3 regions of the Serratia sp. JSRIV002 genome follow, and region 3 is predicted to be linked to each of the others. Evidence: predicted binding sites of a transcription regulator. Region 3 holds the regulator's gene; each other region holds the start of a gene.

Region 1 (10,961 bases), 730 kb from region 3:
CAGGAGTACAGCCGCCAAGCCGGGTTCAAGGAGCTGTATCTGTATGCCGAATTTAGCGGTTATTACGAACGCCATGGCTGGCAGCACATCGGCGAGGCGCTGGAGTACCCGGATCGCCCCGTGCGCCTCTACCACCGCCGGCTAGATTAGCTCTGATCGAAAGCGTTATTGATGCTGGCGACCGAATGGCGGCGGACCAGCGTCGGGCTGAACATATTGGTGATCTCCGGTAGCGGCTGGTTGTTGGCCAACGCTAATGCCAGCTCTGCTGCTTGCGTTGCCATCGCCACCACCGGGTAGCGGATAGTGGTCAGGCGTGGGCGCAGATAGCGGGAAATCAGCACGTCGTCAAAACCAATCAGCGAAATCTGGCCAGGAACGTCCACGCTGTTATCACTGAGCACCGAAAGCGCCCCGGCGGCCATCGGATCGTTATAGCAGGTGATGGCGGTAAACTGCTTACCACGGCCCAGCAACTCGGTCATAGCCTGCTCGCCGCCAATCTCATCCGGCTTGCCGTAGGCAACCAGCTTCTCATCCACCGCAATACCGTGTTCTTCCAATGCATCCAGGTAGCCCTGCAGTCGATCGGCAGCATCTGAAATCTGATGGTTGGAGCAGATGAAGGCGATCCGCTGGTGGCCCTGCTGGATCAGATGGCGGGTGGCCAGCCAGGCACCGTAACGATCGTCAAGCGCTACGCAGCGGGGCTCAAACCCAGGCAGTGTTCGGTTGATCAGCACCATGCCTGGAATTTGGCGCATCCAGACGGTCAGCTCATCGTCGGTCAGCTTCTTGGCATGCACCACCAAGGCCGCACAGCGATGGCGCACCAGTTGCTCAATGGCCTGACGCTCTTTTTCGGCATTGTGGTAACCGTTACCAATCAGCAGAAAATTATGCGTAGCGTAGGCCACCTGCTCCACGGCTTTTACCATGGCACCAAAGAAGGGATCGGAAACGTCAGAGACAATCAGGCCCAGGGTTTCGGTGGATTGCTGTGCCAGCGCACGGGCATTGGCGTTGGGGTGATACTGTAATCCTTCCATGGCGGCCAGCACGGCGGTTCGTGAACTTTCGCTGGCTTTTGGGGAGTTATTTATTACGCGGGACACCGTGGCGACGGAAACACCCGCCAGCCTGGCAACATCCTTAATCGTGGCCATATCTGCAACACTTCCTGGGTAATCGCTTACATTCCTCAGTTTTGCGGAAAAAATCGCGCGCCGCAAGGGCTGGTATCGCTAACTTGTGGTGAGCGTTGCATTTATGGCTTTTAAATTCACCTTTTCACCCCAAGCGGATCCAGGGTTAACGGGCGCAACGTGCGGTGCCCCAACGATCCGGGTTGGTTGAGGTTTTTCAATAGTTTCAAAACAATGTCTATCAAAGGAAAAACTACATCGCTGGTTACACTTTGCGTCGGACTGTTGCGATTGGCCGCTGGCGAGAGTTTGGCGTGGCGGGGTAAATTGACTGTCCCAGAGGTATTGATTGGTGAGCAATCGGCATACTCTGTATGTTGAAGCCATTTTCAATTGCACCAACCTACGCGGATGCGTAGGTTTTTTTTTGCCTGCCGTATAGTATTCTTCCTCAGACAATTTTTAAGGCCATCAACCCCGAGGGAGAGTGGGATGATATATACCGTGTTACGTGCACTGTTTCGCCTGTTGTTTCGTGTTCGTGTCGAAGGCGACGCCAAGCATTTTGAGCAGCAGAAACTGCTGATCACCCCGAATCACGTTTCTTTCATGGATGGCGCGCTGCTGGCGTTGTTCTTACCGATCAAACCGGTGTTTGCCGTTTACTCCAGCATTTCCGAACGTTGGTTTATGCGCTGGTTGAAACCTTATATCGATTTTGTGCCACTGGATCCCACCAAGCCGATGGCCATCAAGCATCTGGTGCGCATGGTTGAACAGGGCAGGCCGATCGTGGTATTCCCGGAGGGGCGCATTACGGTGACCGGTTCATTGATGAAGGTCTATGACGGGGCGGCCTTTATCGCCGCCAAATCTGGCGCCACCATCGTGCCGGTACGTATCGATGGCCCGGAGTTCAGCGTGTTTGGCCGTATGGCCGGGGTGTATAAACTCCGCGCCTTCCCACAGACCACCATCAGCATTCTGCCGCCAACCACTTTACCGATGCCAGACGCGCCAAAAGCCAGTCAACGCCGGCAGTTGGCCGGTGACAGGCTGCATCAGATCATGATGCAGGCGCGCATGGATACCCTCAAACCGCAAACCCTGTTCGGCGCGCTGTTGGCCGCACAGCATCGTTATGGGCGCTTCAAGCCCTGCATCGAAGACATAGGTTTCAAGGAAGACAGCTATCATACGCTGCTTAAAAAATCGCTGGGCGTCAGCCGCATCCTGGAGCGCTTTACCGCGCCGAAAGAGCATGTTGGCCTGCTGTTGCCCAATGCCACTATTACCGCTGCCGCCATCTTTGGCGCTTCATTGCGGGGCCGTATTCCGGCGATGCTCAATTACACCGCCGGTGTGAACGGGCTGAAAAGCGCGATGACCGCGGCCACCATTAAAACCATCGTCACCTCGCGCCAGTTCCTGGAAAAGGGCAAGTTGACTCACCTGCCAGAGCAGGTGCCGGAAGCCAATTGGGTTTATCTGGAAGATTTGAAAGATACCGTCACCCGCGACGATAAGCTGTGGATCCTGCGTCACCTGTTCCAGCCACAAAAGGCCATGGTGCCGCAGCAGCCAGAAGATGCGGCGCTGATCCTGTTTACCTCCGGCTCGGAAGGCCATCCCAAGGGCGTGGTGCATTCCCATGCCAGCCTGTTGGCGAACGTGGAGCAGATCCGAACCATTGCGGATTTCACCCCGCGCGATCGCTTTATGTCCTCGCTGCCACTGTTCCACTCTTTCGGCCTGACGGTTGGGTTGATCACCCCGTTGATGACCGGTAGCCGGGTATTCCTCTACCCAAGCCCACTGCATTATCGCGTGGTGCCGGAACTGGTCTATGACCGTAACTGCACCGTGCTGTTTGGGACAGCGACCTTCCTCAACAACTACGCCCGTTTCGCCCATCCTTACGATTTTGCCCGTCTGCGCTATGTGGTGGCCGGGGCCGAGAAGCTGGCCGAAAGCACCAAACAGATTTATCAGGACAAATACGGCATCCGCATTTTAGAAGGCTACGGCGTCACTGAGTGTGCTCCGGTAGTGTCGATCAACGTGCCTCTGGCGGCCAAAGTTGGCACCGTAGGCCGCATTATGCCGCAGATGGAAGCACGTTTGATTAAGATGGCCGGGATCGATAACGGCGGCCGCCTGCAATTGAAAGGCCCTAACATCATGAAGGGCTACCTGCGGGTTGAACGCCCAGGCGAACTGGAAACTCCGGCAGCCGAGGACGAAAACGGCGTGTTGCAAGCTGGCTGGTACGATACCGGTGATATTGTCAGCTTCGACGAACAGGGCTATTGCACCATTCGTGGCCGCGTGAAGCGCTTTGCCAAACTGGCGGGGGAAATGATCTCGCTGGAGAGCGTGGAACAGTTGGCCGTGCGCCTGTCACCGGAAGGGCTGCATGCGGCCACGGTGAAAAGCGACAGCAGCAAAGGCGAAGCGCTGGTGTTGTTCACCAACGACGCCAGCATTACCCGTGATAGCTTGCTGCGGGTGGCTCGTGAGCAGGGCACCCCGGAGCTGGCGGTGCCGCGTGATATTCGCCTGGTGAAGGCGTTGCCGTTACTGGGCAGCGGCAAACCGGATTTCGTTACTTTGCGCCAAATGGCTGAACAGCCGGAGAAGGCATAATGAATGCAACTGATTCCCCACTGCTGTCACGTTCGATGATCGCGGTGATCTGTGCCCAGTTTCTCTCGGCCTTCGGCGATAACGCCTTGCTGTTTGCTACCCTGGCGCTGATCAAACAGCAAATGTACCCCGATTGGAGCCAACCGATACTGCAAATGGCCTTCGTGGCCACCTATATCATCCTGGCTCCGTTTGTCGGCCAAATCGCCGACAGCTTCTCCAAAGGCCGGGTGATGATGGTCGCTAACGGTTTGAAGCTGGCCGGTGCGCTGGTGATCTGCTTTGGGCTGAACCCGTTCCTGGGCTATACCCTGGTCGGCATCGGGGCGGCGGCTTATTCACCGGCGAAGTACGGCATCCTGGGTGAGATCACCAGCGGCGATAAGCTGGTGAAGGCCAATGGGCTGATGGAAGCTTCCACCATTGCCGCCATCCTGGTGGGCTCGGTAGCCGGTGGCCTGCTGGCAGACTGGCATATTGTAGCTGCACTGGCGGTGTGTGCTGTGGTTTACGGCGCGGCGGTCGTTGCCAACCTGTACATCCCGCGCTTGCCTGTTGCCCATAAGGTGGCCTCCTGGCACCCACGCGTCATGGGGAGCACTTTCTTCAACGCTTGCGTGGTGCTGTGGCGCGATGGGCAAACCCGTTTCTCACTGATTGGTACCAGCCTGTTCTGGGGCGCTGGGGTTACCCTGCGCTTCCTGCTGGTGCTGTGGGTGCCGGTGGCGCTGGGCATTCGCGATAACGCCACGCCAACCATGCTCAACGCGATGGTGGCAATAGGTATCGTGGTCGGGGCCGGGGCGGCAGCCCGCTTTGTGACGCTGGAAACGGTTAAGCGTTGTATGCCTGCCGGGATCCTGATCGGCATCGCCGTAGCCTTCTTTGCCGTGCAAACCAGCATGCTGAATGCTTATGGCGTGCTGCTGGTGATTGGTGTGCTGGGTGGTTTCTTTGTGGTGCCGCTGAATGCGCTGTTGCAAGAGCGGGGCAAACGCTCCGTTGGGGCGGGGAATGCTATTGCGGTACAGAACCTGGGTGAAAATACCGCCATGCTGCTGATGCTTGGCCTCTACTCTTTGGTGGTCAAATTAGGTGTGCCGGTGATCGGCGTCGGGATCGGTTTTGGCGTCGTGTTCGGCCTTGCCATCACCGTCCTGTGGATATCTCAATTCCGCTCCAAAGCCTAACGGTTTGATACATAGGGGCACAGCATGCTGTACCCCTATAGTCTTTATGGCGCTGGAATGGTGAAGCGGCTGTGGATCTCTTCCAGAGCCTGCAACACTTCCTCGTTCAACACCACGTCAAAACTGTCGATATTTATCTTCAACTGCTCCAGCGTGGTGGCACCCAGCAAGGTGCTGGCAACGAACGGCTGCTGGCGCACGAATGCCAATGCCATCTGTGAAGGGTCCAGACCATGCTTTTTCGCCAGCGCCACGTATTCGGCGATCGCCGCCTGGCTCTGGGCTGAAGAGTAGCGGGTAAAGCGGCTGAACAGTGTGTTGCGTGCCCCGGCCGGTTTGGCACCGTTGAGGTATTTGCCGGACAGCGTACCGAAGGCCAGGCTGGAATAGGCTAACAGTTCGATACCCTCATGTTGGCTGATCTCCGCCAGACCAATCTCAAAGCTGCGGTTTAACAGGCTGTAGGGGTTCTGGATCGAGACGATACGCGGTAGTTCGTGTTTTTCTGCCAGTTGCAGGTAGCGCATCACGCCCCAAGGGGTTTCGTTAGAGACGCCGATATAGCGAATTTTGCCGGCCCGGACCTGCTCGGTTAACGCTTCCAGAGTTTCCAACAGCGGGATGGTGGCCTTCTCATCGGTGTACTGATAATTGAGCTTGCCGAAACAGTTGGTGGTGCGCTGCGGCCAGTGTAGCTGGTACAGATCCAGATAATCGGTGTTTAACCGTTTCAGGCTGGCATCCAGGGCAGCGCGGATATTTTTGCGATCTAACGCCTGCTGTGGGCGGATCCCAGCGTCATTACCCCGGATCGGCCCGGAGACCTTGCTTGCCAGCACGATTTTATCGCGGTTGCCGCGCGCTTTGATCCAACTGCCAATGTATTGCTCTGTCAGCCCCTGGGTTTCCGGGCGCGGTGGCACTGGATACATCTCTGCGGTATCAATCAGGTTGATGCCAGCGGCTAATGCATAATCCAGCTGTGCGTGGGCATCGGCTTCGCTGTTTTGTTCGCCAAAGGTCATGGTGCCCAGTCCCAGCACGCTCACTTCTAAAGAACTGTGGGGAATACGGTGGTATTGCATTAACGGCCTTCCTTCAATGTTAGCGCTTACGGGCGTGATGCCCGGTAAAACAGCAGCCAGAGATCCAACGGCGTAACACGCCTTACTTGACTATAACCAAGCTAAGAAGATGGTGAAAGTGGAATATAACAGCCGAGGGCAGGGCTAATCCCCTGATTGATAATCCGTCAGGGGTCAGGAAGATGCGGGGGCTGGGATTAACGCTCGATAACCTGCGAGACCTGATCGCCGTTAATCTGACGCTGCTTGCCTTGCTCGTCCTGATAGCTGATCAGGCCGGTATCCTTATCGATTTTAGGCTTACCCTGCGTGAGGATCATATTGCCATCTTTGGTGGCCATCACATAGTCGCTGGAACAGCCTGCTAATCCGGCGACCATCATCAGGGCGGAAATAGCCATTACCCACTTTTTCATGCCGAACACCTTATATACCTAGAATAATTGTCCTAATAGAGTAGCAAACTCTGCCAAAGATGGCTTTCGGACGTATCCCATCTGTGTAAGGAGAAATGACGGTGAAATCAGGATGCGCAGGGCTAATCAAAGCGTAAAGTGCCTGGCCAGCAGCGCCCGGGTGAAGTTTTTCTTCAGATAGAAGCCGCGCGGCAAGGTGAGGATCGGTTGGCCCTGTTCGCCGGTGGCTTCGGTCAGTGCCTTGTTGTTGGCCGCTTTTGGCCGCAGCTGTAGCACTTCGCCATGGCGGGCAGTGATCCGCTCAACCTGGCCGAGCACGATAAGATCCATCAGTTCTTCCCAATCCCGGCGCAGCATCTCGGTTTCTTCCTGATTGGGCTGCCACAGCAGCGGGGAACCTACGCGGCGCTGTGCCAATGGGATTTGTCGTTCACCCTCCACCGGGATCCACAGCACGCGTGCCAGTTTGTGGCGTACGTGGCTGCTTTCCCAAGTGACGCCGCTATTGCCTGTCAGCGGGGCTACGCAGACGAAAGTGGTTTCCAGCGGGTTACCGGCGGCGTCGACCGGGATGGTTTTCAACTCAATGCCCAGCTCTGGGAAATCCTGTTCAGGCTTGCTGCCCGCCATGGCACCCAGATAGAGCTCCAGCAGCATGCCGACCCAACCTTTATCCCGTTTGAGATCCTTGGGAATGCTGACCTGCGCACGAGCTGCCAGTTCACCAAGGTTAAAGCCAGCCAGCGCCTGGGCACGGGCTAATAATTGCTGCTCGTTTTCTGGCGGCAGCGGGGATAAACACGCCATAAATCAGACCTATGCATTATGGTTAAAAAATGTACCGAATTTACTCACAGCCTTAAAAGGGAAAAGCAGGCTGGGGAAAACAACAATAGTAGCATGATTTTGCATGACTTTTTGGCTACCCCATCGCGGTAGAAAAATTTCATCGCGGGGTTGTGCACCTGTAGCCACCGACAATAAACAGGATCTTACACCTATTTATCCACAGATTTCTGGGATAACCCAACTTTTTGCCGATCACTGGTTTGATTTACAGCCTTGACGCGGGGCATTTTTTACGAATTTGGCGGTTTTATAGGTCACTGGGTATAATAATCTGTGGATAAAATCCGCATTGGTGGATCTTTCGCCAGAGAAAGATCCAAAGCGTGCATAGATCACATTTTTACCCTGTTCATAACTGTGTTTAAGTCATTATTGCATTGTATTTAAAGGAATAATAAAAAATTAAAAATACGGCGGATTTTAAGTTCAATTGAGTTTTCCCGGCTTATCCCTAGAGTTCTTCACACACCTATCCACAGAAAAAGTGAATAAAACCGCCCTCCAACCTCGTTACATGTTTATAACTTTGCCATTATCTGTGAGTTATCCCAATGTTATCCGAGCGACGGCGCTGCAAAGCAGTGGTTTACCGCCTGTGGCTTGTGTGAAACAATCAGGTTATCAATACGAATTTATGCTTATCGAGGTAGTCCGGTGATCGATGATGATGGCTACCGCCCGAATGTTGGTATCGTAATCTGTAATCGTCAGGGGCAGGTCCTATGGGCCCGCCGTTACGGTCAGCACTCCTGGCAGTTTCCCCAAGGGGGAATAAACCCTGGCGAAACGCCTGAGCAGGCGATGTACCGTGAGCTGTTCGAAGAAGTGGGGCTGAGTAAAAAGGATGTGCGTATCCTGGCCTCAACCCGCAACTGGTTGCGCTATAAATTGCCAAAACGTTTGGTGCGTTGGGACACAAAGCCGGTTTGTATCGGCCAAAAGCAGAAATGGTTTCTGCTGCAGTTAATGTGCAATGACGCGGATATCAACATGCAGCGCAGCAGTACGCCGGAGTTTGACGGCTGGCGCTGGGTGAGCTTCTGGTATCCGGTGCGCCAGGTGGTGTCGTTTAAACGCGACGTGTACCGCCGGGTTATGAAAGAGTTTGCCGCAACCGTCATGCCTATGCAGGAACTGGCAGCGCAGCGGCAGCCTCCTGCTTATCGCCGAAAGAGAGGTTAAGTCAAACCGACTATGCTCACGCGCTTGCGAGAAATTGTTGAGAAAGTGGCCGCGGCGGCCAGTCTGACAGATGCGCTGGATCTTTTGGTCAATGAAACCTGTCTGGCGATGGACACCGAAGTTTGCTCCATCTATCTGGCAGACAACGACCGCCGCTGTTATTACCTGATGGCGACGCGCGGGTTGAAAAAGCCCCGTGGGCGAACTATCGCCCTGGCCTTTGACGAAGGCATCGTCGGCCTGGTCGGGCGGCGGGCAGAGCCGATCAACCTGGCGGATGCCCAAAGCCATCCCAGCTTCAAATATATTCCGCAGGTCAAAGAGGATCGTTTCCGATCCTTCCTTGGCGTGCCGATCATTCATCGCCGCCAGTTGCTTGGCGTGTTGGTGGTGCAGCAACGTGAACTGCGCCAGTTTGACGAAAGCGAAGAATCCTTCATGGTTACCCTGGCCACCCAAATGGCCGGGATCCTCTCGTTATCACAGCTAAACGCCATTTTTGGCCAGTATCGCCAGACCCGCATTCGGGCGCTGGCTGCGGCTCCTGGCGTGGCAGTGGCGGAGGGGTGGTTAGATAGCAGCCAACCTTCACTTGATCAGGTGTATAAAGCCTCCACGCTGGATACCGTCAGCGAGCGTGAACGCCTGACACAGGCGTTGGAAGAGGCTGGGGCAGAGTTCCGCCGCTTCAGTAAGCGTTTTAGCGCCAGCTCGCAAAAAGAGAGCGCGGCGATCTTCGATCTCTATTCCCACCTGCTCAACGATGCTCGTCTCAAACGTGAACTGTACGCGGAGATCGATGCCGGTTCGGTAGCCGAGTGGGCGGTAAAACAGGTGATTGAAGCCTTCGCTGCCCAGTTTGCGACCTTGCAAGATACCTATATGCGCGAGCGCGCCAGCGACCTGCGTGCGCTTGGCCAACGTCTGCTCTTCCACCTCGACGATACCACCCAAGGGGCCAGCCAATGGCCAGCCCGATTTGTGCTGGTCGCCGATGAGCTGACGGCAACCCTGTTGGCCGAAGTGCCGCAGGATCGCCTGGCTGGCGTGGTAGTGCGGGACGGTGCCGCCAACTCCCATGCCGCGATCCTGGTGCGGGCCATGGGCGTGCCAACGGTGATGGGGGCGGACATCCAGCCTGCGCTGTTGGCCCAGCGAATGCTGATTGTTGATGGCTATCGCGGCGAGCTGCTGGTCGATCCGGAACCGGTGCTGGTGAAGGAATACCAACGTCTGATCAGCGAAGAGCAGGAGCTCAGCAAGCTGGCAGAAGACGACGTTGAACAGCCCGCAGAGCTGAAAAGCGGTGAGCGGATCCAGGTGATGCTGAACGCTGGCCTTAGCCCGGAACATGAACAACTGCTGGGTGCGCGCGTGGACGGCGTTGGCCTGTACCGCACCGAGATCCCGTTCATGCTGCAAAGTGGCTTCCCGTCGGAAGAGGAGCAGGTGGCGCAATATCAGGGCATGCTGCAACTCTTCTATCCGCACAAGCCGGTGACGCTGCGTACGCTGGATATCGGCGCTGATAAACAGTTGCCCTACATGCCGATCAGCGAGGAAAACCCGTGCCTCGGTTGGCGGGGGATCCGTATTACGCTGGATCAGCCAGAAATCTTCCTGATCCAGGTGCGCGCCATGCTGCGTGCCAATGCGGGAACCGGCAATCTGGGGATCCTGTTGCCGATGATCACCAGCCTGGAAGAGATCGACGAGGCCAAGCGCCTGATCGATCGCGCCGGGCGAGAAGTGGAAGAGATGCTGGGATACGACATTCCCAAGCCGCGGATTGGCGTCATGCTGGAAGTGCCGTCGATGATCTTCCTGATCCCTTATCTGGCCGCACGCGTCGATTTTGTCTCGGTAGGAACCAACGATTTAACCCAGTATCTGCTGGCGGTGGATCGTAATAATACCCGCGTTGCTTCGCTGTACGACAGCCTGCATCCAGCCATGTTGCAGGTGCTGAAATTGATCATCGATCAGGGGACGGCGGCCGGGCTGCATGTCAGCCTGTGCGGTGAACTGGCGGGAGACCCGATGGGTGCTCTGCTGCTGGTGGGTATGGGTTACCGCAATTTGAGCATGAACGGGCGCAGCGTCGCACGGATCAAATATCTGTTGCGCCATATCGAACTTGAAGACGCGCAAGGGTTGGCCAAGCGGGTATTGAGTGCCCAGATGACCACCGAGGTTCGCCACCAGGTAGCGGCGTTTATGGAACGGCGTGGCATGGGGGGGCTGATCCGCGGCGGCCGTTGATTAGGCGTTGTCCAGCCCGTTAAGTGTTGACCTATTTTTTTACAGAACTTTTCCCTGCCGGCAAGCCCGGACGTGGTTAAGCCTATGTTATGATGCGCCATCTCAATGCGGTGCTCCCGTTGCACGGGCTTTGCACCGCGTTTGGCACCTGCCGCCCCCGCTTGGGGATGAATAACAGACATATTG
Region 2 (10,961 bases), on a different replicon from region 3:
CCGGGTAAGCTCCGCCGAACCCCGCAAAAGCGCGGGTTTCGGGCCTTCGGCTATGGTCTGATGGCAAGGGCGGAAATCAGCATCCGAGTTACGCTTATTCAAGGATAAATCACTTCGTAAAGCCCACTAATGGATAGCGGGCAGGTAGATTTTACGCCTGCGCCACGGTGGATCAACTGTGCAGTCCTGGCAGTCGAAACCTTGACGGGAAAACGTTCCACGCCATTGGCCAGCAGCCAGATCGTCCTGGTCACACCATTGCCAAAACACAACCTGAGAGCGGGAAGACCCTTTTCAACCACGTAATCTCCCCCACATTCTGCCAGTGGCACAGGGTTTTCCCTTCCAGGCGAAAATCCATCATCAGCGCTAGCAAATTTTCTGTCTTGGCGCCAGATGGACTCATCGCCGACTGCCAGGTGACGTTCTTGGTGAGCACGTGCCCAGGCCTGCAGGAAGGGCCGCTTTTCGACAAGCACGATCCAATAGTCTGATTGCTTTGTCAGGCGCTGATCCATCCAGACCGTGCGCCCTGTAGCGAGCGGTATTTCAAATAGGCAGCGGCGTTCGCCAAAGGTACCAAATTCGGGGCCAGTTTGAACAATTCCATAGGGTGCCAGCACTTCCTTGCTATAGGTCATTTAATGATTGCCCTGGGGAGATCCTTCCATCGAGTCGTGTAGGCAGGGGAGAGCATCTCGCGCTTCATTCGCCAGCCTTTATCAATCCCCTGACCGCCAAACCATATCTTACCCAATCCCGTACCATTAATGCGATCGACAACCTTCATCAGATTATCGCTGTTGGCCCGTGGCGGTGTGTCGTCGAACATATCGATCTGACCTGGACGGCTACAGAAATCATTGAGCATGATCCCCGCCCTTTTGATACCGGTAGCCATCGCGCCAAATCTGGTCGAGAGCTTTCATTGCAGCAGCAACGATATCCCGCGTGTCCTGGCTGGCCAACATCAACACCTGGTTGGCGTTGTTGCCATAATACGGATCGTTGGAATACGGGCTGGTGCGCACAAAAACGCTGACGTGACGGCAATACTGGCGTTCCTGGCGCAACTTTTCCGCTGCCCGTTCTGCATATTGGCAGACTGCCTGGCGCATGTCCTGCAGCTGCGTGACGCGCTCACCAAAACTGCGACTGCAGATGATCTGTTGCTTCGCCGGCAGCGCATCGATAGAGATGCACGGCGTACCATTGAGTTCACGTACTGTACGTTCTACCACCACGCCAAACGTACGTTTCATCAACTGTAGGTTGGCGTCGGCCAGCTGCAGCACCGTTTCTATCCCCATGATTTTTAGCTTGGCAGAGAGCTTGCGGCCGATGCCCCACACTTCATCGATCGGCAGCAGTGCCATGAGCTTGCGCTGCCGTTGGCGATCGCTCAAATCAACCACGCCCCCCGTTCCTGGCCATGTCTTTGCTGCGTAGTTGGCCAACTTGGCTAGCGTACGCGTTTGCGCTATGCCAATTCCGCACGTCAGCCCGGTTTGCTGTGCCACTGTTGCCCGTACGCGACGGCCAAAATTGAGTAAAGGCTCACAGGTATTGATGCCGGTGACGTCCAAAAACGCCTCGTCGATCGAGTAAATCTCAAGCCGGGGGGCCAGAGCTTCAAGTGTGGCCATGACGCGTGAACTCATGTCGCCGTAGAGCGCATAGTTCGAGCTGAAGCACGCTATGCGGTTTTGCTCGATCAGCGCTTTGGCCTGAAAGTACGGTGTGCCACGTTTAACTCCCAGCTTCTTTGCTTGCGCGTTGGCCGCCACAATCGCTCCGTCGTTGTTACTGAGAGCGATCACCGGTTTTCCTTTGAGATCAGGCCTAAAGAGCTGTTCGCAGCTGGCATACATCGAATTGACATCACACAGCAGATACATAGGCACCTCGCTCAACGAAGCGTATGGATGGCGTGCATGACCACACCAAATATGTCCAGTTCGTCCGGATCGACAAATATCGGGCTGTAGGCGGGATTCATTGGCTGCAGGCAAAGACGCGGAGTAGTACACAACCGTTTGACAGTGAATTCACCGGCGACTGCAGCGATCACAATGTCGCCATGCGTGGGTTTGACCGCCTTATCAACAATCAGCAGATCACCAGACAGAATGCCAGCTTCTACCATTGACTCGCCTTCTGCCCGCACAAAGTAGGTTGCGGAGGGATGCCGTATACAAAATTCGTTGAGATCCAACTGAGCTTCGATGTAGTCCTGCGCCGGGCTTGGGAACCCTGCCGCACATGAGTCAGCAAAAAGTGGCAGTGCGAGTGGGGCTGTGCCTGGTGAGTATTTAAAAATTTCAATCGTCATAACATCATTTACCTGTATATTTATACAGTGTATTATTGATGTTACCTATAGGGCTTGCAAGTGGGATCGGTAGAAATAATGGTGTGTCAAAGCAGCGCATTGCTTTTCAAAGGAATAAAGTTGCCAGGCAGTAGTTGACCAATCCTTGTTGAGTGAAAAACGTACACCTCTGGTGCGGCGGTTTAAGACGCGAGGTGGCGAGGTTATTCACAGGGTTCTACGCCGGATATGCACCCTTAATGTGGATAACTACCTTATGTCGTGAAGGAAGATGTCAGTGACGCATATCCGCTTCGCTTCTGGGTGCAAAGCCCTGTACAAGGAGTATTCAACCTTTGGTTGAGTAAATTTGGTAATCCGTATAGAATTATTTAAACGCGGTATCTGCGTTATGCATGAGCTTGAGGGTAGATGAGATGACAAAATTTAAAGATATGACACCAATGCAGCGCTTAGATGCTATGCGTAAAGCAGGTGTTACTCTATATCCAAATCTCTCCGCAGAAGATAAGAGAGCAGTGCTGTACGTCGAAAATGAACCAACTGTAGCGGCGCAAGACACTAATAAAAGTTAGTCCTCTACTGATCAGTTGGTGGGGATACAACCTCATCAACTGGAACACTCATCCGAAGCACTTCCTTTTGATTATTGTATGTAAAAGCAACATCTCCTTTCATACTCGTTTCATACCGGTCAACAATCGCTTTAGCTGGCTCACACACAGAAAGAACGTCGCGAGACATGGCCAGACCTAAAAAAGCCGAAAACGTCACAGACGCTGGGATCATGAACCCCTTGAGTGAGGGGCAGTCAACATCACGATGTACAAACTGCAGCTCTACTTCATTTGATGATAATTTTCCAGAAAAGAGTCCACCAAATTTGCCGTTGCTCGATACTGCCACAACAAACTTTTTGGTTGAATATTTCGACTTGTGATAAATCGTCTCCCAAGACCAACATCCGTATCCATCCTTATATACTGATGTATCCCGCCATGATTTAGAAAGCTCGGCATGTGCAGGACTACAAACCTCAAACTGAAGTGTCGGAAGTATCAGATTTGGAAAAAGTTGTTTCATTTCTTGAGCATAAGCATCGACGGTCAAAACTCCTACGCCGGTAAGCAATTCATCAAACTCACGCTTTTTCATACCACCACGCAACTAAACTCTGGAAAAACAGCAGTGTAACATAGAGATCGAACATCAGAGGAAAGAGACAATCGTTTGTCCATAGTTGCAACGCTTTTCCAATCGAGAACGGTTGTGCTTGTCCTCAATGCCAATTTGAATTCCTAACTTTTCTTACCTTTTTGTATCCATTTCACTTCTCTTTCCTCTACTTTTGTTCCGCTTTCAACCCTATAGGTCTTTCAAGCTTGATGGGTGTTTCTTGGAGCCACCTTCGGCTCCCTGGCGTAGCCAGGTCGTCAGCCCACTCAGCTAACCCGGCCAAAACATGCCGGGTAAGCTTCGCCGAACCCCGCATGATGCGGGTTTCGTGCCTGAAGGCTTGGGTCTGCTGTCCAACACCAACCCCTGCAGCTGGCCACTGGCCAGCGCATTCACCACGACGGCGATACTGCTGCCGTCGCTCAGAAGCGCGTAACGGCTTTCGCTGCTGCTGCGCCGTTCCGCATTGTGCCCTGTTTCACCCTCAGCTGTGGGGTGAGTTTCCGTGAGTTATTCCGACCGTCGCTAGGCAGTAGACCACACTCCATCGCTCCTTCTGGCAAGGCTGGTATGAACGCCTGCGGCGGCCTTGCCAGCGCTCCTGATTGTGGTCTGGGCCAGTTTGCGACGGCGAATACTCACAGAAGCATCACTTTAACCACATAAGGAGATTCAAAACATGTCACAACAAAACGTCCAGGGCGCGACAGCGAAGCCTACAGAGGCATCTCATGAATTCAACAGCAATGAGTATCGGGCGACCTATTCCCCCGATGACAACAAATTGCGCCTGTATCCCCTCCATCGTCTCGATGAAGAAACCTACGCGACAGTGAGCAAGGCGGGTTTCAAATGGGCACCTAAACAGCGTTTCTTCGTGGCGCCTGCGTGGACGCCGGGCCGCGAAGATGTCTTGATGAGCCTTGCCGGTGACATCGAGGATGAAGATAGCACGTTGTTTGAGCGTCAGAGCGAACGCGCCGAACGCTTCAGCGGTTACAGCGAGAAACGCGCGGCAGAATCCAGCCAGGTTTTAACGGCGGTCGATAAGCTGGCCTCGGCGGTTCCCTTTGGGCAGCCGATCCTTGTTGGCCATCATAGCGAGCGAAAAGCGCGCAGGCATGCCGCAAAAATCGAAAACGGTATGCAAAAGGCCGTCATGCTGTTCGAACGGTCAGAGTATTGGCAAGAAAGGGCTGCGGCGTCCTTGGCCCACGCCAAATATAAAGAACTGCCAGCCGTGCGCTATCGCCGGATCAAAAAAATTGAAGCCGACTTGCGCAAGGCAGAAAAAAATATCGCAGACTCGGAAAAATTTCTGAAACTTTGGCGCTCCGATAACCTGGATTTAAAGATGGCCATCGCAATCAGCAATTACGAAAGTATTTACGCATGTTTTAGCCTGGAGAAGTACCCCCGACCACAGGATAAAAGCCAGTACGAAGGGCGCATGAGTCTGTATTCAGCGTTGGATGAAGATATTATCACGGCCGAACAGGCCCGAGATGTTGCGATCCCTTGCCATGATAGGGCTATCCGCCATTATCAACGCTGGGCGACACATTACCGCAATCGCTTGAGCTACGAACGGGCCATGTTGAACGAGAGCGGCAGCGTGATAACGAGCGCGAAAGAATTTCAAGTCGGCGGTCAGGTGCTTTGCAGGGAGGAATGGCTGCCTATCCTCAAGATCAACAAAAGAAACGGAGAAGTCACCTCACTGGAAACGCCGTGGCACAATTTTTTAGGGTACAAGGGCACGATGAAACTCACCGTTGATCGCATCACCGATTATAAAGCCCCCACAGAGGAAGAGGCACAAGCTGCCAGTAAGACAGTAAAACGTCCGCCGAACGTGAATGTTCCCGACGAGGGATGTGTGACGATGACCAAAGCCGAATGGGCCGCGAAACACCGTGATTACAAGGGCGTTCGGGCCGTTGAGGCCACCGACACCCACGGAGCCTATCGCTACCGCCGAGTGATGACGCAAGGTTGCACGCTGTCATCTGTGTATATCAGCGACATGAAAACCGTTGAAATCCCGAACAAATAAAAATTGCTCCCCGGATCAACTCCGGGGAGCCATAGAGGGTATAAGATGCATTTGGCACTTAAGCAGCGTATCGAGATGATGCGCGGAAAAATTGAACGTAGCGCCTCGGTGGTTGAGGTTCCGGCCTGTTCACAATTGTTTGTTAGCTCAGATGAGATCTGCGACCGTCTGGTTCACCTGGCCAACATCAGCAATGGGGATCGCATACTGGAGCCGAGCGCGGGGACCGGCGCGATTGTAAGGACTATCAGGAAAGTGGCACCCGCTGCGGTATGTGATGCCGTAGAGATTAACGCCGAGCTTTGCCAGCACTTGAGAAACGAATTTGAAGGCATCAACGTGATCTGCAGTGATTTCCTGGAATACTGGCCGCATGCTTCAGAGGGAAACTACAGCCGAATTATCATGAATCCGCCGTTCAACCAGGGCGCGGATATCAAACATATTCTGCATGCCCGCTCGTTGCTGATACCCGGTGGCGTGCTGACCGCCGTGTGCTTGAACGGGCCACGGCAAAACAAATCGCTCAAGCCGCTTTCTGACCATTGGGAGCCTTTGCCGCGTGGGGCGTTTGCGTTTACCGATGCGTCTACCGCGATAGTGCGGTTGGGGGCGGCCTGAAAATATCGCACAGCCACAGGGGGTGAACGGATGCCCCCTTTATGCCTGGGTCGGGGTGTTGAGCCGTCGAGCTGGGGTGAATACCTGTTTCGCGTCCTGGTGCCGGTCCTGTGTTTCTCATGGGCGCCGGCGGGGAAAGGTCAGCGGCAAAAAGCCAGAGAGAGGACAGCGCCTGCGGCGCTGTTCTTCCCTATGCCGCTCCTGGTGAGCTGACTCCTCTTCTACTTCCCTGGTATCTTCTCTCTCCTCTTTGTCTTCTTCCTGCTTCATTTCCTTATTTTCCTGATAGCCCTTCTATTCCTTTGGTAGCTTCTGGCCAGCAGCTGATGGACAAGAATTAACGGCAGTCTGGATACCTTCGGCTCCCTGGCATAGCCAGGTCGTCAGCCCACTCAGCTAACCCGGCCAAAACATGCCGGGTAAGCTTCGCCGAACCCCGCTTGAGGCGGGTTTCGGGCCAGAAGGCTTTGGGTCTGCTATCTAACATCAAGGTCAACCCCTGCAGCTGGCCAGGGCCAGCGCGTTCACTGCTCTGCGAAATGACTGCAGAGCGCTAAGGAGCAACGCCGTTTCGCGCCCGCGCGTTTCGTCGTTGCGACGGGTTCCTGCTCGTTTCATTACCTGGATATCTTCACCCATTTGAGTTCTTTCGCCGGGGCTGAGACAAGCACAACCCGTCTTGCTGTCTAGGGGCCGGCCATGCCTTTCGCAATAAATTTTTTCCGGCCATTTCATTAGACCGAAAAAAATTTCCCGCTCCCCCCAGACATCTTCACCGGGCCGTGCTCGTTTACGCCCTCGCGGCGAACGACTCTCAAACGGGTGAAGGTAATACCCAGCGGGAAAGTCCAGCAGGTCCCCGCAATAACATCAAAACCGCGGCCCCGACAACTCAACGGGTGATGGTTTTCAAAAGCGAAAGCTCAACGGAAATAAGGAGATTCATCATGGCAGAACGTGGCGTAAACAAAGTGATTTTGGTCGGCAATCTGGGTCAGGCTCCCGAAATTCGTTATATGCCCAATGGGGGCGCGGTGGCCAATCTGTCTCTGGCGACCTCCGAAACATGGCGCGACAAGGCAACGGGCGAACAAAAAGAAAAAACCGAATGGCATCGCGTTGTCTTGTTCGGAAAGCTGGCCGAAGTGGCCGGGGAATACCTGAGCAAAGGCTCAAAGGTCTATATCGAGGGGCAACTGCAAACCCGCAAGTGGCAGAACGAGCAGGGTATTGATCAGTACACCACCGAAATCGTGGTGAAGGTCAATGGCACCATGCAAATGCTGGGCGGCGGCGAGCGCCAGACTAGCGGCAACGTACCTGCACAACCTCCGGCTGCCGCGCAGCCAGCAGCCAGCAGCGCACCGGCCAAGGGCAAGCGCTCGACTAAAGGGAAAGGGTCGCCAAAGGGAGCAGATGCCGCGCAAGCACCATCAGCGCCACCATCGCAGCCGCAAGGTGGTCAATACCCGCCGATGGATTTTGAAGACGACATCCCGTTTTAGGATTTACCTTTTCGCCCTGTGCAAGCAGGGCATCACTAACAGGAGTTTATAGCCAATGGCTGACCAACAGCACGTCTTGTTACCAACAGACGGCCCGTTTACGCGTGAACAGGCCAACGTTGTAGCAGCAGCCTACAGCAATGTTGCCATCGAGGACGATCAGGGGACGCATTTTCGGCTTGTTGTTCGCGTCGATGGCGCAATGAGCTGGCGCGATTGGAATTTCTCACAAGATGCCGGGTATTGGCTGAATCGCTATATCTAGCAGTGCGGTGTGAAAAAGCAGTAAGCAAAAGGGTGCCGGACGTGAGCCGTCCGGCAGACAGTAGTCAACACATAAGGAGTACCAACTATGTCAGTTACCGAGTCTAAAGCAAAAACAGCTAAGAAAGCTAGCAGTAAGGCGAAAGAAAAAGCCGTGTCTAAAGAACTAGTTACCCTGCTCGAAAGTACGCCGGTTGTTCTGGTGCCATTCTCTCAATTGGCCGATACCGAACTGAACACACGTATCGTTCCGCATACGGACAAAGAAGTCAGAGGATTGGCCGACAGCATCAAGGGGGTCGGCATACTGCAAAACCTGATCGTTATTGCGCTGCCTGACGGCCAACTGGGCGTTGTCGGTGGTGGTGGCCGTAAAAAGGCTACCGCGCTGTTGGTGAGCGAAGGGCTTATCGATGCCGATCAACCTTTTGTGCCTGTGAAGGTAGTTCCACGCGAACTGGCGGTTGCCGCATCGATGACGGAAAACGGCCAGCGTAAATCAATGCACCCCGCCGAACAGATCATCGGCTTCCGTACACTTTCTGAAGAGGGGAATACGCCAGCGCAGATCGGTGATCTGCTGGGGTATGGTGCCCGTCACGTCCAGCGCATGCTGAAATTGGCCGGGTTGGCTCCTTCTATCCTTGATGCATTGGCTAAAGATGAACTCACAACCGAGCACTGTCATGTGTTGGCGCTGGAGAATAACCCTGAGCGCCAGTTGCAGGTTCTGGATATGGCCAAAGAGAACAGCTACAACGGCAAGCCCCAAATTCATCAAATACGCAGCTTGATAACCGCCAGTGAAGTCCAGATCAGCGGTAGCGGGAAGTTTGCATTTGTCGGAGCCAATGCTTTTGAGGACAGCCAGATCCGCCGTGATCTGTTTAGCGAGGACGATGGCGGCTATGTCGATAAAGTCCTGCTTGATACACACCTCGTTAACAAGCTGGAGATAGTTGCCCATGCCCTACAGGAAAACGAAGGGTGGGCATGGTGTCTGCATCGGATGGATCAAGTAGAACGCTGGGGAGAGGATGCGCAGACGTACGGCTTTTTGCCTACCCCTGCACCTTTGTTTACCAAAGAAGAACAGGCCCGCCTAGACACGCTGACAGCCGCGCTGCAAGAGGTTGACACCCACGACGATGAATATGAGATTCAACAGCAGATTGAAGACCTTGAATCGGCTGTAGCGATCCGGTCGTGGACACCTGAGCAGAAAGCACAGGCTGGGGTGGTCGTGTCATTTGAGGATGATGACGTTTGCATTCAGCGCGGGGTTCTTCTTCGGGAACAGAAGGAGGGGACAGAGGGGGCCAAAGCAGACAACGAGACTCGAACATCATCAGGTATCACTTATACCCGCCAACCCGAACCGGTGGACGACATCAGTTTACCGTTGCTGACCAAAATGTCATCGGAACGGACGCTTGCGGTACAGGCAGCGGTAGTACAACAGATACCGAAGGCCGTTGCATTGCTGGCATGGACGTTGTGCCGTGACCTGTTATCACATCATTACGGTTCGACGTCTGCGCTCAAAGCGTCATTGCGTTGCTCACACCATAGCTTGCTGGAAAATGCGCCGTCAGGCAAAGAGGGTACCGCTTATCTTGCTCTCAAAGCAGAAATCGATCGTGTCACCGCCATGTTGCCGGAAGGTTGGGATCGTGACTTTACCACCTTCTTTACGTTGAAAGGGGAGCAGTTGCTTTCCATCCTCGGTTTATGTGCGGCTTGCGGGTTGGATGGTGTACAGACCCGTGAATGTGGGCATACGACACGCAGTCCGCTCGATGCGGTGGAAACGGCGTTTGATTTCGAACTGCGTGACTGGTGGCAACCGACAAAAGCCAATTTCTTTGACCACCTGAAAAAACCACAAATTGTCGAGTTCCTGAATGAAGCGGGTTTCACCGGTGCGGCAAGTGATGCGGAGAAGATGAAGAAAGGGGACGCCGCAGAGTTGGCCGAAGAACGGATGGCAAGTAACCGTTGGGTGCCAGTGTGGATGACCGCGCCTAAACCTAAAGAGGCACCTGTCGACGATCCTGCCAACGCAGAAAATGTTGAAGGCGAAACCCATTCCGACGAAACAGCCACCACTGACGCAGCCTGATAACTGGAGCTGCCGCCCGAAAGGGCGGCTGATAACACGATGACCAAAGAAGAAAAATTCACGTTAGCCAAGCTGCAAGCCTTTACCGCCACCGATTTTGAACAGTACCGCGAACGCGGCGAGGAGGCACGCTTGCGGTTATCCAGTGCGGTGATCGCAGCGCTGGGTTTGCCTGACTGCTGGCAGATCGATTGCGAACACCGGCAAGAATGGTGCGGGGTACAGGCATGGAGTAAGCGCTTTACCAATGTACTCTGCCAGTCATTTGAGTACGGGCAACCGCTATGGGCAATTGTCGGTGAAATGCATGGCGAGCTGGAAAACCGAACAGAGATAGAACAGTGGCTGGACGAGCTAATGTTGCCTAATAAACTGGAGGACCGGCGGTGAATGAATGGCGTTATTCGCTGCGGTGGGCGTACCCTCATCGACCTTGCCCCGGTGAAGAAATATTGGTGTTTGAAGATGTTCCTGCCGGTGCGCGTGCGCCAGCTAGTGTGATGGCCCTGTTTGTACCGGGGGGTGACTATGCTGTGTCTCTGGATTTTTTGGACGTGAAGCCTATACGCCGCTGGAGTCCGGAGCGCAAAGCACAAGCACGTCAGCGCAATCTCGAGCGCAGAGTGGTCAAAGCCGCGCCGTTGTTTGCTGATGAGCTGATAGCGCGCGAGCTGGAAAACCGGCCTGATTACTTCAAGGGAAAATGAATACTATACTGAATACAATGCTATTTTCAGTCGCTAAGAGGGAGGTGGGTATGTGGAAATACCTAAGACGTAAGATCGCAAACAACCCCAGAGTGCAAAAAATGTCGCCAGCACAGCGAAAAAGCGTTGGCGGGAAGTTCATTATCTATAGCACCCTGTTGTTGCTTATCCCATTCAC
Region 3 (10,961 bases):
AATCAGGGTTTGTGCTGCGCCACAGCGTAGTGGAAGCCCACGGTCTGTGTTCTGCCTGTGTGGTGGTAGAAAATTGTGAAAACCAACACGATTGCGATCATGACCACAGCATTGTGGTGAAGAAAAAATAAGCGGATTGGGTTGCAGGAGGGAGCGGGTACATCCTTGTTCCCGTGGCCGTGGCAGGGGGGAAATCTGCCAGGCCGGATGGTGTCGTAGCGCCGCAATACTCAGCGGCTCATCGCGCTACCAACGATACTTGCTGTGTTCTTCCCAGGCTTTGACTTCTTTTTCGGCTGCCTCTTTCTGGTAGCCATAGCGTTCCTGGATTTTACCGACCAGCTGTTCGCGTTTCCCTTCGATCACGGTGATATCGTCATCGGTCAGCTTGCCCCATTTTTCCTTCACTTTACCTTTAAACTGCTTCCAGTTACCGTCGGCTTGATCTTTGTTCATAATCTCTCCGTTACTCTTGGTTGTCAGTTTTAGATAAATCTGGCTGGACTTAACTGAGTCAAATTTAAGGTTATCTAATGCGTCCGTTGCCAATTAAGCGCGGGCTTAATTCGCCAGCCACGTGATTAACTATAGTCACCCATCACGAAAAGCACCCGAAAAGCAGCATAAAATAGGGTTAGGAAAAGTCTCAATAGCAAAAAACGCCGTTAAAACAGTAAGCAAGCGAAGCAAAACAGCCCTCAACACATGTAACCAAATGTGAATACCCATCCAGAATCATCAACTAGTCTGGCCTATGTATCGCTAGTTAGGGGATGAAAACCAGGTGCCTTGCACGCTATGACGGTGCCAAACCCAGCCCAAAGCAGCCCCGCGCAGTGCCAGGAATACCGCCAGAGCCAGCCATAAACCGTGGTTGCCCAATACCGGCAGGGTGAACAACGTCAGCCCGTAGCCCACTGCGGCTACCGCCATGCTGTTACGCATTTCTGCGCCACGGGTGGCGCCGATAAACATGCCATCCAGCAGATAGCACCAAACCCCCACCAGGGGCAGCACCACCTGCCAGGGCAGATAATGATTTGCCAGCGCACGCAACTCCGGCAGCGAGGTTAAGCCCGCCACAATCTGCTGCCCGGCGAACAGATAAATAACGGCAAAACCACAGGCAACCAGGCAAGCCTGCCGACAGGCGGCACGCCATACTTTACGGAGTTGCCGCCCGTCCCGCGCACCATAGGCGTGGCCGGAATGGGCTTCCACCGCGTAGGCAAAACCATCCAGAGCATAGGCGGTAAAGGTCAGTAGATTCATCAGCACCGCATTCACCGCCACCACCTCTCCGCCCATGCGGGCTCCCAGAATGGTCAACGAAGCGAAACACAGTTGCAGTAATAACGAACGCAGCATGATGTCGCGGTTAAGTGCCAACAGGCGGCGCATATCCCCACGCCACGCGGTTCGCAGCATTGTCAGCGAAATCCCCCGCATGCGTAGTACCCGCCATGCTAACCACAAACCCAGCAACAGCGTGGCGTACTCCGCAATCACCGTGGCAGTTGCAGCCCCCTGCACGTTCCAACCCAGCCCCATTACCAGCCAGATATCCAGCACGATGTTCAGCAGGTTACCGACAATCAACAGGATCACCGGCGCCCTCACGTATTGAACTCCCAGCAACCAACCGAGCAACACCATATTGGCCAACGCCGCCGGGGCACTCAGCCAGCGGATCTCCAAAAATAGCCTGGCCTGAACCAATACTTCCCGATCGCCCCCCACAATGTTCAGCGCCAAGGTGATCAACGGGGCTCGCAACAGCACAATCGCCAGCCCGGCCACCAGCGCCAACAATAACGGCTGCATAAATGCGCGAGCCAGCCGGTAGGGATCTTGCGCACCCAGCGCCTGCGCCGTCAGCCCGGTGGTGCTCATACGCAGGAACAACAACAACATAAACAGGAAGCTGGTGGCCATTGATCCCACCGCGACCCCGCCAAGGTAGCTAGGGCTATCGAGATGACCGATAACGGCGGTATCCACCAGGCCAAGCAAGGGGACGGTAATATTGGAGAAGATCATCGGCAACGCCAGACGCCACAGAGCTTTGTCGGTGTCACTGGTGAAGGCAGAAAGCAGGCGCATGGCGATATGTTCCCGTACAAGCATGGATTTTAGCGTAGCTTAGAAATGACATCGCCCCAGAGTTGGGGCGAGGTTTGCCGTTTTAAAGGGCTGTAATACGAGGTAAAACGGTTAGATCCAGTCGCCGTTGCGGATCACGCCCACCGCCAGGCCTTCGATGGTGAAGTTCTGCTGGCGCAGATCGACCACGATCGGTTGGAATTCGCTGTTTTCTGGCAGCAGTTCGACGACGTTACCGTGTTTCTTCAGGCGTTTGACCGTGACCTCGTCTTCAATGCGGGCGACGACGACCTGGCCGTTGCGTACGTCTTGAGTCTTATGCACTGCCAGCAGATCGCCATCCAGGATGCCGATGTCGCGCATCGACATGCCGCTAACGCGCAGCAGGAAATCGGCATTAGGCTTGAACAGTGAAGGGTCCACCTTATAGTGCCCTTCAATGTGCTGCTGAGCCAACAGAGGTTCACCGGCAGCCACACGGCCCACCAGAGGTAACCCCTCTTCATCTTCCATCAGCAAGCGGATACCGCGTGATGCACCGGAGATGATCTCGATAACGCCTTTGCGAGCCAGTGCTTTCAAGTGCTCTTCTGCAGCATTTGGTGAGCGGAACCCCAGGCGCATTGCGATCTCGGCACGCGTCGGTGGCATGCCCGTTTGCGAAATATGATCGCGAATCAGGTCGTAGACCTCTTGCTGTCTGGTAGTTAGTGCTTTCATTCCGCCCCCTGTTTGTTTATACAGTCTTGCTGTGAGTATATACAGCTAAGTCTGGATTGGGAACCGAAGAATAAATAAAAATCAGCAGGTAGCGAGCGTGATCGCAACGATACCCGCTGGTTTTCACGCCAAATGCTGCCAAAGTACCGAAGCCCAAACGAACAGCGCCAGAATGATTGCCAGCGATACCGCCGCCGAGCCCATATCTTTGGCCCGCCCGGAAAGCTCGTGATATTCCGTCCCCACGCGATCGACAACGGCCTCAATCGCACTGTTGAGGATTTCGACAATCATCACCAGCAGCACCGAGCCGATCAACAAGATGCGCGCTATCGCTCCCACATCCAGCCAAACCGCCACGATGATAGCCACCACCGTCGCCACCAGTTCCTGACGGAATGCGGCTTCGTTCTGCCAGGCAGCGGTTAAACCTTTATAGGAATAGCCTGCCGCTTTAATGATACGCGTCAGGCCAGTTGCTTGATTTGCCATAGTTAAGAACGCCTTTCTCCAAGATGGATCATGTACCCGTCGTGTTGCAGCCGCAACGTTCCAGACAGATTTGCCAGCCCAATCACATTTTTATCGCAGCGCAGTATACAGCAAGGTTGGAATACCTTAATCACCTAGCTATGTCGTACCAATGCCGCGCGCGCATGAGTGCGCTAGAGCGGCCAATTTGATATCCATCAGGTATAATTCAACTATGTACTTCCATTGCCGTGAATGGCCGTGGATTTCCCAACGCCACAGATCTGCTACCCGGTTTCTGGTATGCTTGCGGCGAATTGCTAACAAGAGGCTTCACGTTGTCATGTCAGGTTGGCGTAAAATCTATTATAAGATATTGAACTTACCACTAAAAATGTTGGTAAGAAGTAAGGTTATCCCAACAGATCCGGTCACGGAGTTAGGGTTGGATCCCTCACGACCGATTTTGTATGTTTTACCTTATAATTCCAAGGCGGATTTACTCACCTTGCGCACCCAGTGTCTGGCGCAAGATCTGCCCGATCCCCTTAACCCGTTGGAAATCGATGGCACCGTGCTGCCAAGCTACGTGTTTATCCATGATGGCCCACGCGTATTCCGCTATTACACTCCCAAAGAAGAATCGGTAAAACTGTTTCACGATTATCTGGATCTGCACCGCAGCAACCCGGATCTCGATATTCAGATGTTGCCGGTATCGGTGATGTTTGGCCGCTCCCCTGGGCGTGAAGGCCACGGCACGCCGCACCTGCGCCTGCTGAACGGCGTACAGAAGTTCTTCGCTGTACTGTGGCTGGGGCGTGACAGCTTTGTCCGTTTCTCCAACACCGTGTCCCTACGCCGGATGGCGACAGAGCACGGCACCGATAAGACCATCGCGCAAAAACTGGCCCGTGTCGCACGTATGCACTTTGCACGCCAGCGCCTGGCCGCCGTTGGGCCAAGCCTGCCAGCCCGTCAGGATCTGTTCAACAAGCTGCTGGCCTCCAAGGCGATTGAAAAAGCGATCGAAGATGAAGCGCGCAGCAAAAAGATCTCCCACGAAAAGGCCCAGCAGAACGCGATTGCGCTGATGGAAGAGATTGCCGCCGATTTCTCCTATGAAACGGTGCGCCTGTCCGACCGCGTGTTGAGCTGGACCTGGAACCGGCTGTATCAGGGTATCAACGTCACCAACGCCGAGCGTGTGCGTCAGCTGGCGCAGGATGGCCACGAGATCGTCTATGTGCCGTGTCACCGTAGCCATATGGACTATCTGCTGCTGTCCTATGTGCTCTACCATCAGGGGCTGGTGCCACCGCATATCGCAGCAGGTATTAACCTGAACTTCTGGCCCGCCGGGCCGATCTTCCGTCGCCTGGGCGCATTCTTTATTCGCCGCACCTTCAAGGGCAACAAACTCTATTCAACCGTATTTCGTGAATACCTCGGTGAGCTGTTCACTCGAGGTTACTCGGTAGAATACTTTGTTGAAGGCGGGCGCTCCCGTACCGGCCGCCTGCTGGAACCGAAAACCGGCACCCTGTCGATGACCATTCAGGCCATGCTGCGTGGCGGTACACGTCCGATCACCCTGGTGCCGATTTATATCGGTTACGAGCACGTGATGGAAGTAGGTACTTACGCCAAAGAGCTGCGTGGCGCGACCAAAGAGAAAGAGAGCCTGCTGCAAATGGTGCGTGGCTTGCGCAAGCTACGCAACCTCGGCCAGGGCTACGTAAACTTTGGTGAACCGCTGCCGTTGACTACGTACCTGAACCACAACGTCCCGCATTGGCGTGAGTCTATCGACCCGATCGAAGCACAGCGCCCAAGCTGGCTGACGCCTGCGGTCAACGATCTGGCGGCTCAGATCATGGTGCGTATCAACAACGCTGCCGCCGCCAACGCCATGAACCTGTGTTCCACCGCGCTGTTGGCCTCACGCCAACGTTCGCTGACCCGTGAGCAGTTGCTTGAGCAGTTGGAATGCTACTTACAGTTAATGCGTAACGTGCCGTATGCACCGGACGCCACCGTACCAGCGCAAACGCCAGACCAGTTGCTGGATCACGCTTTAAACATGAACAAGTTTGAAGTGGAGAAGGACAACATCGGCGACATCATCATTCTGCCGCGCGAGCAGGCGGTGCTGATGACATACTATCGCAACAATATCCATCATATGTTGGTACTGCCTTCGTTGATCGCCTCTATCGTGATGCATCACCGCCGCGTGTCGCGCGTTGAGCTGTTGCGTCAGGTCAGCCTGATCTATCCGATGCTGAAGGCCGAGCTGTTCCTGCGTTACGACAAAGAACAGCTAGCCGACGTGCTGCAACCGCTGATCGAAGAGTTGATACGCCAGCAGCTGATTTGTAGCAAAGGCGATGAGCTGGTGCTGAACCCTGCGCGCATCCGTCCGTTGCAGCTGTTGGCCGCCGGGGTGCGTGAAACCCTGCAACGCTATGCCATCACCATGTCGATCCTCAGCGCCAACCCAAGTATCAACCGGGGTGCCCTGGAGAAAGAGAGCCGCATTATGGCCCAGCGTTTGTCGGTGCTGCACGGCATCAACGCGCCGGAATTCTTCGATAAGGCGGTGTTCTCCACCTTGGTGGCGACGCTGCGTGAAGAAGGCTTTATCAATGATATTGGCGATGCGATCCGCGAGCACACCATGGAGGTTTACACCATGTTGAGCGATCTGATCACCCCGGAAATCAAGCTGACCATCGAAAGCGTCAGCATGCCGGAAGAAACCAATACCCCAGCGCTGACAGCTGAAGTCGTAAAAGAAGACGAGTAACTTACAAGCCAGTTACCACGAAAAAGGCATCCGATAATGGATGCCTTTTTACTTTTTGCGTTGGGCAAATCATACGTAGCTAAGCGCAATACCGATGAACAACACCAAGCCGACGTAGTTGTTATTCAGGAAGGCACGGAAGCAGGCATCGCGATCGCGGCCAGCCACCTGCTTTTGCTGATGGATAAACAACGCCCCGGCCAGCAACAGCGACCAGTAAAACGCGCCCCCCAGTTGCATCAGATAACCTACCCACAACATCAGCAACAGCGTAGCAAACTGCAACACCCCGACGATCAGCTTGTCATGGCGGCCAAACAGCACCGCGGTGGATTTTATCCCAATCTTCACATCGTCATCACGATCGACCATGGCATACAGGGTATCGTAAGCCACCGTCCAGCAGATATTGGCCAGAAACAGCAACCAGCAGCTCAGTGGCAGCGACTCGCTGACAGCGGCATAGGCCATCGGGATCGACCAGCCAAACGCCGCCCCCAGCACCACCTGAGGCAGATTGGTCACCCGCTTCATAAACGGGTAAACCCAGGCCAGCGCCAGAGCCGCCAGCGACAGCCAGATGGTCATGGCGTTCAACGTCAGCACCAACGCAAAGGAAACCAGCACCAGCGAGACAAACAGGATCTTGGCCTCTTTTTCGCTGACGCGGCCGCTCGGCATTGGGCGGCCTGCGGTGCGTTTCACATGCCCATCGAAAGCGCGATCGGCATAGTCATTCACCACGCAACCCGCAGCACGCATCAGGAAAACGCCAAGCACAAATACCAGCAATACCGACGGCGAAGGAATTCCCCCCCCTGCCAACCACAATGCCCACAGGGTGGGCCACAGCAACAATAGCGTGCCAATCGGCTTATCGATGCGCATCAGATGGCAATAGGCCTGCCATTTGCTTTGAATCACGCTCCCTTCCAAAGTTCTTTCTCCCCTAATTATGCCGGAGTGCCCTTTTCCACCGCATACAGTGGAGAGGCCGGTAGAAACAGTTCCGTCAGTAACAATGGTTTTCCCGCCAGACGGAGGCGAGAACGCCGCGCCCACAGATCCTTCTGCTGGCCAACATGGATATAATCACGAGTCAGGCTTTCACTGCTGAACAGATAACGGCCCAGTGGCAACGTCCCCAGATCGACCAGTGCCAGATCCGGCCCGGTCAGTGTTTCCTGTGGGATCACCGTACGCCCCAGCAGCCAAGGCTCGCCGTCACCCAGTAAAACGATTTCACGCAGCCAATAACGCTCGCTGTGTGGCAGATGAACCGCCTCTTCGGCAAGCTGGTCACGAGTGATGAAGCATTCACGCTGTGGTTCTACCTGCACACGGCCACAATGGCGCTCAAAACGGCGGGTCATGGAACCTAACTCCATCAGCCAATCGCTAACGGCGGCAGGTATTGAGGAATGTTCAGACAGCCACTCAATAGGCGGCAGGATAGGCTCCCTAATGTCAGACATTATGCTACTCCAGGCCGGAGGCTGCGTGCCGCGCCAAGCCATACAAACTGTTAACAGAAATCCATTGTAACGCAGAAACGCAAAAGCGGCAGGCAGATTCGTGACGTAACGCATCCCCCATTATCAGGGGGTAAAACGGCAGGCTGTCGTAGTGGAAGATGTCATAACGCGAGAGAGTTCGTACTGTTGGCGCCACGCTGTCCCCCTCTGCTCGGTATCAGTGGGGAAACGCGGGTGGGCAGATGAAAAAAGGTGCGCCGAAACGCACCAATCATCAAGCCAGCATCGGTAGCGTGGGGGATTACCCCTTGCCTTTCACGCTGCCAATAAACGTTTCACGAGCGGTGGTGGAACCCAGTTTTTCGGCCTCATTCATCAGTTTCAGCGCCTTATCGATATCCCCCGCCTTGACTGCCTGTTTGATGCCGTTATTGAAGTAAGCCTCGGTGTCATTGAGCATCGGCTCTGCCGGTGCGCTGGCAACCGGTGCTGGAGCCGCAACTGCCGGAGCGGTGGCACCCACCACGACCGGTGGCGTTGCCGGAGCCGATTGCAGCATGCCAATCATGATGTTGCTGGCCCCTTGTTCTGCCGTCACCTTCAGCTTCAACGTGCCGCCAGTGCTGTGGCTGGCGATCGGATCCGGGATGTCCGGTACCGCGTTACCCACCCCTTGGGCGTAGGCTTTGGCCGGGTTGGTCAGGATGGTGGTTTTAGCCAGATCCTGCTGGGTGGTGTACACCAACAGATAGATCTGTTTTTGCCCCAGCGCAGGGGTCAGTTTCAATGTGCCCTCCAACCGATCGGCAGACATCACGCCCGGTGGCTGGTAAGCGAAATAGCTGCTCGGGTAATAGGCCGCCGGGCGCATATGTTCATCCAGCACCAATACGCTTGGAGCATAGATTGAGTTTTTATTGGCCAGACTGCTCAGTTGGATTTCCAGCGATCCTCGATCGGCCGGCAGCGCAAACGCAGCAACGGCTCCTTGGATCTGGCCTTGGTTGATCTGTGGGCTGACATTATTGAGTTGGACATCCTGGGTCACCGGCGGTACCAACGGCTGCCAAGGCAAACTTTGCAGGGTAGTGGCACTGATGGCCGGTGCGACGGAAACGTTGGCCGGAGTATCGGCATAGGTCGCCAGCGGTGCGCCGACGGTCAACGCCAGAGACAGGCAGAGTGACAGTAGATTTTTTTTCATTGTTATACCCTCTCGCTTTGAGCGTGTATCCCGGCAGCGGGCAGGCAAGCGCACTACTGCCGGTTAAACGGTAAGAGGGAGGGCGTACAGGCGCCCTCCCGTCAAGCCAGTATTACCACCAGATTTCCATCTGGGCACCGAAGGTGACTTCGCTGTCTTTACCACGGCTGAAGGTATGCATGCTGGTATCGTTATAAGCCGTACCTGCGTTGTAGCCCGCACCGGAATCGTTGTTTGCGTAGCCCCACTTCTCATCCCAGTTGGCGTAGGTCGCGAAGACACGGATCGCCGGACGTGACCAGATGCTGTTACCCGCTTGCCACTGTTGTGCCAGGGTGACTTTGTATTGGCCGTTGCGATCGCCAGTACGTTGCGACTTCACGTTGTCGTAGCCAACTTCCATCAAGGTGCTCATGATTGGCGTCCATTTGTACATTGGGCGCACGCCCACGGTGTACCAGGTGGTGCCGTTGTCATTGTCGCGGTTAACGTCCTGATACATGGCAACATACATCATTGCCCAATCATCGTTGAAGTCGATGGCACCGTGATCCAGCACGCGGATCATCTTGCCGTTGTTATCAATGGAAGAACCTTGGCTGCGGCCGTTGTTCTGCGCAGTCATGGAATCGGTGGCGTACTGTACCGTGAATTTGTTGAAGCCGCCCAGGATGCTCTGGGTATGTTCCGCGGTAAACATCCAACCGTCTTTGCTTGCCCCGTCGACCAGGTGGTAACCGTCTTGCTCATTGGCACGGCCATAATCCACACCCAGTTCCAACGTACCGCCAGGATTCAGCTCAAGGCCAGCCAAACGCAGGTCGTAGGTATCGTTGACGGTTGGACGCTCGTCACGTTGATTGTCGATATAACCTAAGGAACCACCGGATTCGGTGTTACGGGTCACGGCAGCAGACAGCTTGCCGAAGCCCAGGTCGATATTTTCCAGACCGGCACCAGGACCTGAGATGTCCCAGTAGTAGAAGTCGATCATATGGACGTCATGACGTTGATAGAAGCGCTTACCGGCCCACATGTTGGCACCTGGCAACGCGTCGATCAGGTTTTTACCCTGCACGTTCACTTCACGGAAGGCCGGATTGGTCGATTCCCAATCAGACTGTTGCGACACGGAATAGGCCACGTTGGTGTCGAAGTAGAAGCTCTTGTCGCCCTCTTTCCACACTTCCTGGCCCAGTTTCAGTTCCGCATAGGTTTCACATTCGTTACCCAGACGGTACTTACTGCTGGCACCGGTGGTCTGGAAACACTGTTGCTCACCGCCGCTCCCGGTCCAACCGATACCGGAACGTGCGTAGCCGTGGAAATCCACCGCCATCGCTGATGAGGATAAGACACCGGCGGCGACAGCCAGAGTCAGAGGAAGTTTGCGCAGAGTAGTCATCATTATTCTCCTGTTATACAGACCTTGATGCTTTAAACACCCGGTTCCTGATGCAGCCGTTTACACGCCGTCCCGTCCTCGCGGAACAGGTGGCAACGGTGTGGCGGCAGGCCGATGGCGAATGTTGCACCTTCTTCTACCAGCACCACGTCGTTCTGGCGGTAAACCAGGTTTTGACGAATTGCCGGAATTTGGATATGGATTTGCGTCTCGTTGCCGAGCTGCTCCACCACCTGTACTTCACCCATCAATGTCACTTCAGACTCGGAACTCGGTAACAGATGTTCTGGGCGGATCCCCAACGACAGGTTGGCCCCAACCTCAATGCCCTCTCCCTCAACCGGCAGCCATACCAATTGGCGATTGGGCATCGGCAGTTCGATCTGTACCCGCAGTGCTTCCACACCGGTCACTTTCACCGGCAGGAAATTCATTTTTGGCGAGCCGATAAAGCCCGCGACAAAGCGGTTGGCCGGGTAGTGATAGAGTTCCAGCGGCTTACCGATCTGGGCTACACGCCCGGCGTCCAGCACCACGATTTTGTCGGCCAGCGTCATCGCTTCGACCTGATCGTGAGTGACGTAAATCATGGTGCGCTGCAGCCGCTTGTGCAGACGTGAGATCTCAATGCGCATCTGCACCCGCAGTGCGGCATCCAGGTTGGAAAGCGGTTCGTCCAGCAGGAACACATCCGGCTCAGCCACCAGCGTACGGCCAATCGCCACACGCTGACGCTGCCCACCGGACAGGGCTTTTGGGCGTCGGTCCAGCAAA

The links. The regulator LexA, encoded in region 3, represses DNA repair genes until DNA is damaged. The targets are predictions, from matches to a motif close to TNCTGTATGTACATACAGNA.
Region 1: the regulator LexA is predicted to act here: its motif matches at 7,322-7,341, upstream of mutH (DNA mismatch repair endonuclease MutH).
Region 2: the regulator LexA is predicted to act here: its motif matches at 2,343-2,362, upstream of umuD (translesion error-prone DNA polymerase V autoproteolytic subunit).

What each region holds. Positions count from the first base shown of each region.
Region 1 is NZ_CP074143.1:4,756,333-4,767,293, reverse strand. Features, by position in the region: gene KGP26_RS22385 (GNAT family N-acetyltransferase) at 1-150, shown strand, start outside; gene galR (HTH-type transcriptional regulator GalR) at 147-1,166, opposite strand; gene aas (bifunctional acyl-ACP--phospholipid O-acyltransferase/long-chain-fatty-acid--ACP ligase) at 1,638-3,791, shown strand; gene lplT (lysophospholipid transporter LplT) at 3,791-4,981, shown strand; gene KGP26_RS22365 (NADP(H)-dependent aldo-keto reductase) at 5,026-6,066, opposite strand; gene KGP26_RS22360 (YgdI/YgdR family lipoprotein) at 6,264-6,482, opposite strand; gene mutH (DNA mismatch repair endonuclease MutH) at 6,609-7,289, opposite strand; gene rppH (RNA pyrophosphohydrolase) at 7,986-8,513, shown strand; gene ptsP (phosphoenolpyruvate--protein phosphotransferase) at 8,526-10,775, shown strand.
Region 2 is NZ_CP074144.1:72,684-83,644, forward strand. Features, by position in the region: gene KGP26_RS28940 (hypothetical protein) at 99-641, opposite strand; partial or broken gene umuC (translesion error-prone DNA polymerase V subunit UmuC) at 638-1,898, opposite strand; gene umuD (translesion error-prone DNA polymerase V autoproteolytic subunit) at 1,910-2,332, opposite strand; gene KGP26_RS28955 (hypothetical protein) at 2,749-2,907, shown strand; gene KGP26_RS28960 (hypothetical protein) at 2,912-3,487, opposite strand; gene KGP26_RS28965 (DUF3560 domain-containing protein) at 4,188-5,564, shown strand; gene KGP26_RS28970 (methyltransferase) at 5,610-6,185, shown strand; gene KGP26_RS28975 (single-stranded DNA-binding protein) at 7,133-7,690, shown strand; gene KGP26_RS28980 (DUF905 family protein) at 7,746-7,955, shown strand; gene KGP26_RS28985 (ParB/RepB/Spo0J family partition protein) at 8,043-10,076, shown strand; gene KGP26_RS28990 (conjugation system SOS inhibitor PsiB family protein) at 10,116-10,466, shown strand; gene KGP26_RS28995 (theronine dehydrogenase) at 10,463-10,783, shown strand; gene KGP26_RS29000 (hypothetical protein) at 10,885-10,961, shown strand, end outside.
Region 3 is NZ_CP074143.1:5,487,544-5,498,504, forward strand. Features, by position in the region: gene zur (zinc uptake transcriptional repressor Zur) at 1-131, shown strand, start outside; gene KGP26_RS25700 (CsbD family protein) at 247-456, opposite strand; gene dinF (MATE family efflux transporter DinF) at 763-2,103, opposite strand; gene lexA (transcriptional repressor LexA) at 2,215-2,823, opposite strand; gene KGP26_RS25715 (diacylglycerol kinase) at 2,947-3,315, opposite strand; gene plsB (glycerol-3-phosphate 1-O-acyltransferase PlsB) at 3,638-6,103, shown strand; gene ubiA (4-hydroxybenzoate octaprenyltransferase) at 6,173-7,039, opposite strand; gene ubiC (chorismate lyase) at 7,057-7,578, opposite strand; gene malM (maltose operon protein MalM) at 7,880-8,782, opposite strand; gene KGP26_RS25740 (maltoporin) at 8,895-10,190, opposite strand; gene malK (maltose/maltodextrin ABC transporter ATP-binding protein MalK) at 10,220-10,961, opposite strand, start outside.